Regions from separate parts of the Mesorhizobium sp. P2_C5_2 genome, predicted to be linked through region 1. Evidence: predicted binding sites of a transcription regulator. Region 1 holds the regulator's gene; the other holds the start of a gene.
What was found. Region 1 encodes PhoB, which activates phosphate uptake and scavenging genes when phosphate is short. Its sites were predicted from a motif close to TGTCATNNANCTGTCAT; they were not measured.

Region 1 (5,761 bases):
GCCTTCGTCGCCGACTATCCGAAGACGCCTTTCGATCCGGCGACCGCGCTGCCGGTGCAGATCTACATGTGGGCAAACGAGGCCGAACGCGCTTTTGTCGAGCGCATGTCGGGCGCCATCATCATCCTGCTCGTCTTCCTCATGGCCATGAACATCACCGCGATCGTGCTTCGGCGCCGGTTCGAGCGGCGCTGGTAGAAAAAAGGCAATTTGGTATGAACATCATGACCGAACAGTCCCTTGAAAACGCAGTGGGCGACAAAATGAACGCCAAGTCGAACGAAGTCATCAAGATGCGCGGCGACAAGGTCGGCGTCTTCTACGGCGAGAAGCAGGCGCTGTTCGACGTCAATCTCGACGTCCGCCAGAACCAGGTGACGGCGCTGATCGGCCCGTCCGGCTGCGGCAAGTCGACCTTCCTGCGCTGCCTCAACCGCATGAACGACACCATCGATTCGGCGCGGGTGACGGGCAAGATCACGCTGGACGAGGACGACATCTACGACAAGAACATCGACGTCGTCGAACTCCGCGCCCGCGTCGGCATGGTGTTCCAGAAGCCCAATCCGTTCCCGAAGTCGATCTACGAGAATGTCGCCTACGGCCCGCGCATCCACGGGCTGGCCAAGCGCAAGTCCGACATGGACCAGATCGTCGAATCCAGCCTGAAGAAGGCGGCGATCTGGAATGAGGTCAAGGACCGCCTGCAGGAGCCCGGCACCGGCCTGTCCGGCGGCCAGCAGCAGCGCCTGTGCATCGCGCGCGCCATCGCCGTGTCGCCGGAAGTGATTCTGATGGACGAGCCCTGCTCGGCGCTCGACCCGATCGCCACAGCCCGCGTCGAGGAACTGATCGACGAACTGCGCCAGAACTACACGATCGTCATCGTCACCCACTCGATGCAGCAGGCGGCGCGCGTGTCGCAGCGCACGGCGATGTTCCATCTCGGCTATCTGGTCGAAGAGGGCGCCACCGACAAGATGTTCACCAACCCCGACGACAAGCGCACCCAGGACTATATTACCGGCCGCTTCGGCTGAGCCGTCCAGCGGTTGAATTTTCAGGCACGAGGACCAGGATCATGGGTGAACATACCGTCGCCTCCTTCGATGAAGAACTGGGGCAGATCAGCAAGCTGATCCGCGACATGGGCGATCTGGCCGGCTCGATGGTCAGCGGCTCGACCAGGGCGCTGCTCACTTCGGACAACGCGCTGGCGCAGCGTGTCGTCTCCGACGACGCCATCATGGACGCGCGCCAGCGTGAACTGGACGACCGCGCCATCACGCTCATCGCCAAGCGCCAGCCGATGGCCAACGATCTGCGCGCCGTGGTTGGCTCGATCCGCATGGCCGGCGACCTTGAGCGCATCGGCGATCTCGCCAAGAACATCGCCAAGCGCGTCGGCACCGTTGGCCTCAGCGTCACACCGCGCGACCTGTCGCATTCCATCGATGCGATGGCGCAGCTGGTGCTGATCCAGGTTCAAAGCGTTGTCGAGGAGTATGCTGCCGCCGATGCCGCGGCGCTGGCGAAACTCCGGAATGACGACGAGCGCATCGACGTCAAATACACGTCCGTGTTTCGCGAACTCTTGACCTACATGATGGAAGACCCGCGCAACATCACCGCCTGCACGCATCTCCTGTTCTGCGCCAAGAATCTGGAGCGCATCGGCGATCATGTCACCAACATCGCTGAAAATGCGTACTATGTGCTGACCGGCCAGCAATTGCCCGCCAATCGCCCGAAGCAGGACGAGACGGCGATGGCCACGTCGGCCTGACAAGGGTGAACTGCTGATGATTGCGCCACGCATCATGGTCGTGGAGGATGAGGAGCCGCTAGGCGTGCTCCTCCGCTACAACCTCGAATCCGAAGGCTACCAGGTCGAAGTGGTGACACGCGGCGATGAGGCCGAGATTCGGCTGCAGGAAAACGTGCCCGATCTGCTGGTGCTCGACTGGATGGTGCCGGCAGTGTCCGGCATCGAGCTCTGCCGACGGCTGCGGATGCGGCCCGAGACCGAACGGCTGCCGATCATCATGCTGACCGCGCGCGGTGAAGAAAGCGATCGCGTGCGCGGTCTCTCCACCGGCGCCGACGACTACCTGGTGAAACCATTCTCGACGCCCGAGTTCATGGCACGCGTCAAGGCGCTCCTGCGCCGCGCCAAGCCGGAAGTCCTGTCCAGCGTGCTCAAGGTCGGCGACATCGTGCTCGACCGTGAATCGCACCGCGTCTACCGCAAGAAGAGCGAGATCCGGCTCGGGCCGACCGAGTTCCGCCTGCTCGAGTTCATGATGCGCCATCCCGGCCGGGTGTTCTCGCGCAGCCAGCTGCTCGACAATGTCTGGGGCGAGACGATCTATATCGACGAGCGTACCGTGGACGTGCATGTCGGCCGCCTGCGCAAGGCGGTCAACAATGGCCGCATGCCTGACGTGATCCGCACCATCCGCGGCGCCGGCTACGCCATCCGCGAAGACTAGGCCGCGCCGTGCCGCGCCGTTGCCGGCCTCTCAGGCGACATGTTTGCCGGTCTTCGACTGAATCCCCGGCGCGAAAATCTCCTGGTCGACGAAGCCGAGGGCGCGCATGGCGCAGCCTTCGCGGATCAGCGGCAGTTCGTTGGGCTCGGTGTCGAAGGAGATCGACTTCGAGTGCTGGCCGCCGGCAGTCTGGGCGATCGCTTCGCGCAGCGCCGGTTCGATCAGGTCGAAGGCGGCGGCGCTGACCCCGACCATGGCGACAGGTGCGGGATCGATCAGCGCGAACAGGCTGCCAAGGCCGAAGCCGAGCGCTTCGCCGGCCTTGCGGTAGGCTTCCCGCTCCGGGCCGTCGGTCTCCCGGGCGCGCGCGGCAAGCGCGCGCATATCAGCGTCGCCGACATCGACCGGTTCGGCGTCCTCGCTCATCATTTTGGCGCTGCGCCAGATGGCGTAGTTGCCGGCATAGGCCTCGACGCAGCCGCGCCGCCCGCAACGGCAGAGCGCGCCGCCCGGACGGTGGATCATGTGGCCGAACTCGCCGCCAGACGAATGGGTGCCGGTGAACAGTTCGCCTTTCAGCACCAGCCCCATGCCGATACCGTGCGAGAGGAGGATAGCGATGAAATCGTCGCGGTAGCGCTCGGGCTGGCGCCATTGCAGCGCCACCGCCATCATGTTGCAGTCGTTCTCCATGGTGGCCGGAATGCCGAATTCCGCTTCCAGTATATCGGCGAAGGCAATGTCGGTCAGCGGCGTGATCGGCGACCACAGCATGGCGCGCGCCTGCGAATCGGTGATGCCCTGGATGCCCATGGCAATGCGGGCGATGCTTTGGACATCGAGGTCGGGATCCTCGAGCCGCCGCCGCACGATTGCCGTGCATTCGCCGATCAGCTCGTCGCGCGGCATGGTCAGCGTGTCCAGCCGGCGCTGCTCCTCGGCGACCACGTGGCCGGCATAGTCGATGACGGTGACGGAGAGGAAGTTCAGCGACAGCACCACGGTCATCACGGCCGCTGCTTCCGGGTTGAGGCCCAGGCCGACCTGCGGCCGGCCGCGCTTCAGCGCAACGGTCTCGCCAGGTTTGCTCTCGGCCAGTATGCCTTCCTGAATCAAATCAGACGAGATCGCCGATATGGTCGAATGGCTGAGGCCTGTCGTTGCGGCAATCTCCGTTCGCGACGGCTGGCCGGCCCGGCGCACGGCCGAAATCACCATCGCACGGTTGCGACGGCGCAGATCGTCGTGGCGGATACCAACCGACATCTTTTTTGTTTCCTCCCGGTCCCCCCGCGCCTCATGATAGTGGAGGCGGTCAGGGACGCCACGCAAATATTGGCAGAAGCCGGCGGCGCTGTCATTGTTTATTGCGGGTCTCGAAAAAAATCGGCGAGGCCATCAGAATCCATCAGAATCGATGTTGACAGCGCCTCGCTGTTGGACCAGTATTTTTTCGAGGCTCGAAAAAATAGAGCCTCTGTGTGCCGGCCTTCGGGCCAGTTTTGTCGCGCCGCGCGCGGCGCAGGGAGGATTATCATGAACAGATTTGCAGCCGCCATGCTGGCGGGTGTCGCCATGTCGCTGACGCTGGTGTCGGTCGCGCAGGCGAAGGACAAGGTCATCGGCGTGTCGTGGTCGAATTTCCAGGAAGAGCGCTGGAAGACCGACGAAGCGGCGATGAAGGCGGCGATCGAGGCTGCCGGCGACAAGTACATTTCCGCCGACGCGCAGTCCAATCCCGGCAAGCAGCTGACCGACGTCGAGAGCCTGATCTCGCAGGGCGCCAACTCGCTGATCATCCTCGCACAGGACGCCTCGGCCATCGGCCCGGCGGTGCAGAAGGCGCTGGATGAAGGCATTCCGGTCGTCGGCTATGACCGCCTGATCGAGAACAAGGACGTCTTCTACCTGACCTTCGACAACAAGGAAGTCGGCCGTATGCAGGCCCGCGAAGTGTTCAAGGCGAAGCCCGAAGGCAACTACGTCTTCATCAAGGGCTCGGGTTCCGATCCGAATGCCGATTTCCTGTTCTCGGGCTCGATGGAAGTGCTCAAGGAAGCCATCGACTCGGGCAAGATCAAGAATGTCGGCGAGGCCTATACGGATGGCTGGCTGCCGGCGAACGCCCAGAAGAACATGGAACAGTTCCTGACCGCGAACGACAACAAGGTCGATGCGGTGGTCGCGGCCAATGACGGCACCGCTGGCGGTGTTGTCGCGGCGCTGACGGCGCAAGGTCTTGCCGGAACGGTTCCGGTGTCCGGCCAGGACGGCGACCATGCCGCGCTGAACCGCATCGCGCTCGGCACGCAGACCGTGTCGGTGTGGAAAGATGCGCGAGAGCTCGGCAAGAACGCCGCCGAGATCGCCTCGCAGCTCGCCGACGGCAAGAAGACCGGCGAAATCGCCGGCGCCAAGGACTTCACCACGCCCGGTGGCAACACCGTCAAGTCGCTGTTCCTGACCCCGGTTGCGATCACCAAGGACAACCTCAACGTCGTCATCGATGCCGGCTGGATCAAGAAGGACGAAGTCTGCACGGGCGTCGCCGCCGGCAGCGTCGCGGCCTGCAACTAAGCTTGGCTGTTTCCATCCGATATCGACGCCGCGGCCCCAAAGCCGCGGCGTTTTCTCAACAAGATTTGTGTTTCCGCCATAGGCGGCTAACTTCTAGGCTGTGGTCCGGCATCCGCGTCAGACGGCAAGCCGCTGGGAGGACATCATGACCGACACGACCTCGACTTCGCAGGCCGACACCGCGCGTGCGTCGGAACTCGGCGCGGTCGCCCGGTTCCTGAAAGCGACCGAGATCGACACCCGCATGCTCGGCATGATCGGCGCGCTGCTTCTGATCTGGATCGGCCTGCATGTCATTTCCAGCTTCCGCCTCGGGGTCAATCCGCTCGATTTCGACAGCCGCACCTTCCTGACGCCACGCAATCTCTGGAACCTGTCGGTGCAAACGTCCGCCGTCGCCATCATGGCCTCAGGCATGGTGCTGGTCATCGTCATGCGCAACATCGACCTCTCCGTCGGTTCGGCCGAGGGCCTGATCGGCATGGTGATGGGTTTTGCCCAGGTGCATTTCCTGGTGCGCTTTGTCGGGCTCGAGCTCGGCAATCCGTGGATCTGGGTTCTGGCGCTGGTCATCGGCGTGGCACTCGGCCTTCTGATCGGCGCCTTCCAGGGTTTTGTCATCGCCTATCTCGAAGTGCCGGCCTTCATCGTCACGCTGGGCGGCCTGCTGGTCTGGCGTGGTGCTGCCTGGT
Region 2 (5,761 bases), on a different contig from region 1:
TGGCCGGCGACAAGCCGGCAATGATCGCAAGGCGCGCCTTCATTGCCGCGGCGCGCGAAGTCAACGTCTTCGTCAGCGACAAAGCGACGGCCTGATCGCGGCAGCATCGCCGGAATCCGGCCCGCTTTGCGGGCCGGACATCGTGCAATCCTGTCTTGCCTATTTTGCCGTCTCGGTCTCGGTTTCGGAACCGGCCTCATTCTCAGGCTCGGAGCGCTCCTTGGCCGCGACCTTGGCGGCCAGCTTCTCCGCCTTCTTGGCGGCCTTCTGCCGGTCGCGCTCCTTGCGTTCCTGACCGTAGTTCGGTGGTCGCGCCATATCGTTTCCTTTCGCTGTACCTGACCCTGCCTAGAAGCATTGGCCGGCAAACACAACAGCGCCGGGACGGCAGATGCCAGCGGTTCGGGACTTGCGTGATGGCTAACACAATGGTTTAGAAAAGGCTGCGGGACAGTCACTGGAGCCGCCGCCGACCGATTTCGAATCAAAACGACCGATGGCCACGCTTCAAAGAAACGCACAGAAGCTGATCTATTATGCGCGCAACGCAATGCGCGACATCGCGCCGCCGGTCCTTTTCCGGCGCCGGCTCGGCCGTCTGCTCGATCAGGCCAGGCTTTCCGACGCATCGGTCCGCGAGCGGCTCAACTACTACAACACGCTGCGGGAGCCTTTTACACCCAGCCCCGAGGCTGTGCCGGTCAATCGGCTGCCGTCGGACCGCAGCATGTACTATTACGATCTGAAGGAGTTCACCCGCTATTTCGATCCGGGTCTGAAGATCGACCTGGAATTCGGCGACGTCATCGAAGTGCCGAAGATGCCGTCGATCGTCAAGGACCGGCCGATCATCGGCGACAACGGCAACGGCGTCCTGTTCAAGCTGAACAAGTTCCGCCATTTCCACATGCCGGCCGACGATGTCGCCTTCGCCGACAAGCATCCGCTCGTCGTCTGGCGCGGCGAGCTCAACAATCCGATCCGCACCTTGCTGCTGGAGGCCGTCCGCGACCTGCCCTTCTGCGATGTCGGCACGCCAAGGGCGACAGCACCGGCGGAATACCGCAAGCCCTATCTCACCATCGATCAGCAGCGGCGCTACCGCTACATCATTTCCCTCGAAGGCAACGATGTCGCGACCAACCTGAAATGGATCATGAGCTCGAATTCGCTCTGCCTGATGCCGCCGCCGACCTATGAGACCTGGTTCGCCGAGGGTCAACTCGAGCCCGATGTCCATTATGTGCCGCTGGCGCCCGACTTCAGCGATCTGGCCGAGCGCGTGCATCATCTCGAGAAGCACCCGGCCGAAGCCCAGCGGATCGTCGCGGCGGCCAACGCCTATTGCCGCAAATTCGCCGACGAGCGGGCCGAGCAGGCGATCTGCCTGCTCGTGCTCTACAAATATTTCGTGCTCAGCGGCCAGATCGAGCCCGATCCGGAGGTCTGGCGGTTTATCGCGGGCTAACTGTCGGCCTCAGATGACGCTTCGGTCGAGAACCAGATCGGCCGGACCGAACCGGTCCTTCGCCGTGAACTGCTGGTGCCAGTAGGGGTACAGCACCGGCGGCCGGCTGACGGCATCGAGACGATCGCGTTCCTCAACGGTGAGGGTGAGTGCCGCGGCGGCGAGGTTATCCCTAAGCTGCGTCTCGTTGCGCGCGCCGATCACCAGCGAGCTGACGGCAGGCCGGCCAAGCAGCCAGGCTAGCGCGACCTGCGCCGCCGAGACGCCGCGCGCCGCACCGATGTCGACGACAACATCGACGATCCGCCACAGCCGGTCCTCGTCGCGGATCGGCGGTTCCGACCAGCCGGCAAGCTGGCGCGCGGTCGGACTGTCGCGGCGGTATTTGCCCGACAGCAGGCCGCCGGCAAGCGGGCTCCACACCAGCACGCCAAGGCCCTGGTCGACCGAGATCGGCAAGAGTTCATATTCGGCCTCGCGCGCTTCCAGCGTGTAGTGGATCTGCTGGGTGATGAAGCGCGGCTGGTGATGGCTGTCGCTGATGCCGAGCGCCTTCATCACCTGCCAGCCGGAATAATTGGAGCAGCCGACATAGCGGATCTTGCCCTGGCCAACCAGCGTGTCGAGTGCCGCCATTGTTTCCTCGAGCGGCGTCACACCGTCCCATTCGTGCAGGAAATAGATGTCGATCAGATCGGTCCTGAGGCGCTTCAGGCTCTTCTCGCATTCGCGGATCAGATGATGGCGCGACAGGCCTTCGTCATTGGGACCTTTACCGATCCGCATGCGCGCCTTTGAGGCGATCAGCACGTCATTCTTGCGCTTGCCGCCGAGCGCCTCGCCGATGATCTCTTCCGACAGGCCGTTCGAATAGACGTTGGCGGTGTCGATGAGATTGATGCCGGCATCGATGCAGGTGTCGATGATGCGCGAGGCCTCCGCGAGGTCGGAATTGCCGACGGCGGCGAACGGCCCGCTGCCGCCGAAGGTCATGGTGCCCAGCGTCAGCGTCGAAACTTTCAAGCCTGAACGGCCAAGCGTGCGGTATTCCATGTCAGATCCTCGTAATTTTGGTGGGGGAGGGCGGGGAGGCCCGAACGGTCCGCCATTTGTAGGACAATTTGAGCAGCTTGTCGCCATGCCACGGTGACGGATCGGCCATGCCTCGCCGTTTTTGCAGGGATGATCGGCTGGCCGGCCGCTTGCAATAAAACCGTCATTGCCGGCCTATATCAAGTCGGCTCAGGGTTTCATGTCAGCCGGCAAGCGGAGCAGCAGAATGACCGAGTTAAAGCAGAATTCTCCGGCCAGGGATTGGCTTGAAGCCGAACTCGCCGACACGCTCGACGAGGACTATGAGCTGGAAATGTCGGAGCCGGCGCTGTCGCTGGAGATCGCCAAGATCTACAAGAACGCGCATCCGCCATCGATTGATCGCATGCAGTATTTCCGCGACCTGATCGGCTTGCAGTCGGAACTGATCAAGCTGCAGTCCTGGGTCGCCTATCACAAGAAAAAGCTGGTGGTGATTTTCGAGGGCCGCGACTCCGCCGGCAAGGGCGGCGTCATCAAGCGCATCACGCAGCGCCTCAATCCGCGCATCTGCCGCGTTGTGGCGCTGCCGGCGCCGACCGAGCGCGAGAAATCGCAATGGTATTTCCAGCGCTACGTGCCGCATCTGCCGGCCGGCGGTGAGATCGTGTTGTTCGACCGCTCCTGGTACAACCGCTCTGGCGTCGAGCGGGTGATGGGCTTTGCCGGACCCGATCAGGTCGAGGAATTCTTCCACGACGTGCCGGAGTTCGAGCGCATGCTGGTCCGCTCCGGCGTCACTTTGGTCAAATACTGGTTCTCGATCACCGACGAGGAACAGCAGATGCGCTTCATGATGCGCATCCACGATCCGATGAAACAGTGGAAACTGTCGCCGATGGATCTGCAGTCGCGCGTGCGCTGGGAACAGTACACCAAGGCCAAGGAAGAGACGTTCGCCCGCACCAACATTCCCGAGGCACCGTGGTACATCGTCGAGGGCAACGACAAGAAGCGGGCGCGGCTGAACTGCATGGATCACCTCCTCAAGCAGTTGCCCTACGAGGAGGTGCCGCACGAAGAAATCACGCTGCCCGAGCGGGTGTTCAATCCGGAGTACGAACGCCAGGTTCTGCCGCGCGAACTTTACGTGCCGGAGAAGTATTAGCACTCGGCGCCAACCTCAACAGTTTGAATGGCCCAGCATACGCCGACGCATCTTTCGACCGGCTGCGCCGCCCCTCATTGCCCTGCCGGGCATTTCTCCCCGTAAACGGGGAGAAATAGGCTTGCGCCGAAGGTTTCGCCACCTACCCCCGCTTGATCGTCACATGCGTCGCCAGCGCCGTCGCCACCTGCTCGGTGCATTGATAGCCGAGCTTCAGCATATCCAGCCCGGCAAACAGGTTCTCGCCCTTGCCGAGCAGCAGCGGCGACACCGCCAGATGCAGTTCATCGATGAGCTTCTCCTGGAGATATTGCCGGATGGTGGAGACGCCACCGCCGACGCGGACGTCCTTGCCGCCGGCCGCGGCTCTTGCCTGGTCGAGCGCATCATGGATGCCCCCGGTGACGAAGTGGAAAGTGGTGCCGCCTTCCATTTCGATCGGGTCGCGCTTGTAGTGCGTCAGCACGAAGACCGGCACATGGTAGGGTGGGTTGTCGCCCCACCAGCCTTTCCAGTTCTCGTCCGGCCACTCGCCGCGGATCGGTCCGAACATGTTGCGGCCGAGGATCCAGGCGCCGAGATTGTCGAAACTGCTGACGGTGAACCGATCGTCCACATCGGTGGTGCCGCCATCCTTGCCGACCATCTTGTGGAAGCTGCGGGTGCTGGTCATCCATTTGTGCAGATCTTCGCCACCAACGCCGAGCGGATTTTGCAGGGTCTGGTCAGGACCTGCGCCGAAACCGTCGAGCGACAGGGTGAATGCATTGACGCGCAGCTTGGACATGAAAGCCTCCGAGGTAACCGGTTGTGATTTGCAAGTGGTTTCTTTGTAACAAACCGATTGCGGAATGCAAGTGGTTTTTTGGAGGCCAAAGAAAATTAGAATATGCTAATACTTGACGGCGAAAGCTACGTTACCTTCCACTGAAGCCCTGAGTCGGGGAGCGCACGAGATGAAGGCGTATCGCGTCGACAGGATGGACGGAGAAATCGTCCAGGAGAGTCAGGAAACGCAGGCCAGTACACCGTTTGGAGCAGCCGAAAAGGTGGTCGGCCGCAAGGTCACCTTGCGAGGCGACGCCTGTAAATGGATCCGCGTGGTTGACCTGACAGACAAGGTCCCGACGCGGCGTCGCCCCAGCACCTACGAGTATAGGGCGCTGGGGGGATAGGTCAGCAAATTTGCGGCGCCTTTGACGAGAATCTGGCCTCAAGCCGCGGCGCGCTTCGGCATCACCGCAAACGGGCTGAGGCCAAGCCAGGTCTGCATCTTGCCGGCGACGTCAAGATCTCCGGTCAGGCTGATCTTGTCGCGTTCCTTGTGAACCGTCGTCAGCCCCATCCAGATCGAGGTCATGGTGCAGAGGTCCGTCGAGACATAGAGATCGACGTCAAAGCCCGGATCGTACCAGCACAGATCGACATCGCCGTGCTTCTCGACGATCAGCCACCACGAGCGTTTCGACGCCGGCAGGTCATGATACAGAAACTGTATCACGGTGCGTCCGTCGGGCAGTGGACTGGGGTTCAGATTGCGCCGCATATCCCACATCAGCAGGGACGGATCGAGGTTCTTGAGCGACAGCCTGGCCTCGACCCATTTCTGACCCCAGAAGCCCATCGCCTCGACCACCGGGCGTAAATCCCGGCCAGCCTCAGTCAGCCGGTATTCGAACACGCCCTTTTCGGATTCGATCTCGGTGCGCTCGACGATACCGCCGGCTTCAAGGTCCTTCAGCCGTTGCGACAGAAGGGTTGGCGACATTTTCGGTACGCCGCGGCGCAGGTCGTTGAAGCGGGTCGAGCCCGCCACCAGTTCGCGCAGCAGCACCATGGTCCAGCGTGTGCACAACAGCTCCGCCGCCATGGAGAGCGGGCAGAACTGCTTGTATCCGGCTTGTGTCATGTGGTGATCTCCAAAAGATGTTGCCGGACCTTATTCAGAAAACCTGAGATCAGCCAGTACAGAAGCTGTACTGGGCCGCCCGGTACAGTTTGGTGACTGGAGCGGTGCGGCGCCGTCATGCGAGGCAGCGGTCACGTCGCCGGGCAGTCCGGCGCCGATCCATGAGGAGTTAGACAATGACCGC

Region 2: a site for PhoB is predicted at 2,672-2,688, ahead of ppk2 (polyphosphate kinase 2). Genes of this name have one in related genera too.

The regions. Positions count from the first base shown of each region.
Region 1 is NZ_JBFUDV010000008.1:79,592-85,352, reverse strand. Features, by position in the region: gene pstA (phosphate ABC transporter permease PstA) at 1-198, shown strand, start outside; gene pstB (phosphate ABC transporter ATP-binding protein PstB) at 216-1,040, shown strand; gene phoU (phosphate signaling complex protein PhoU) at 1,082-1,786, shown strand; gene phoB (phosphate regulon transcriptional regulator PhoB) at 1,803-2,492, shown strand; gene AC1D1B_RS26800 (ROK family protein) at 2,523-3,758, opposite strand; gene xylF (D-xylose ABC transporter substrate-binding protein) at 4,029-5,069, shown strand; gene AC1D1B_RS26790 (sugar ABC transporter permease) at 5,215-5,761, shown strand, end outside.
Region 2 is NZ_JBFUDV010000004.1:248,224-253,984, forward strand. Features, by position in the region: gene AC1D1B_RS16280 (DUF982 domain-containing protein) at 1-95, shown strand, start outside; gene AC1D1B_RS16285 (hypothetical protein) at 160-318, opposite strand; gene AC1D1B_RS16290 (glycosyl transferase family 90) at 497-1,468, shown strand; gene AC1D1B_RS16295 (aldo/keto reductase) at 1,478-2,521, opposite strand; gene ppk2 (polyphosphate kinase 2) at 2,748-3,668, shown strand; gene AC1D1B_RS16305 (dihydrofolate reductase family protein) at 3,811-4,455, opposite strand; gene AC1D1B_RS16310 (winged helix-turn-helix transcriptional regulator) at 4,882-5,577, opposite strand; gene AC1D1B_RS16315 (DUF1330 domain-containing protein) at 5,754-5,761, shown strand, end outside.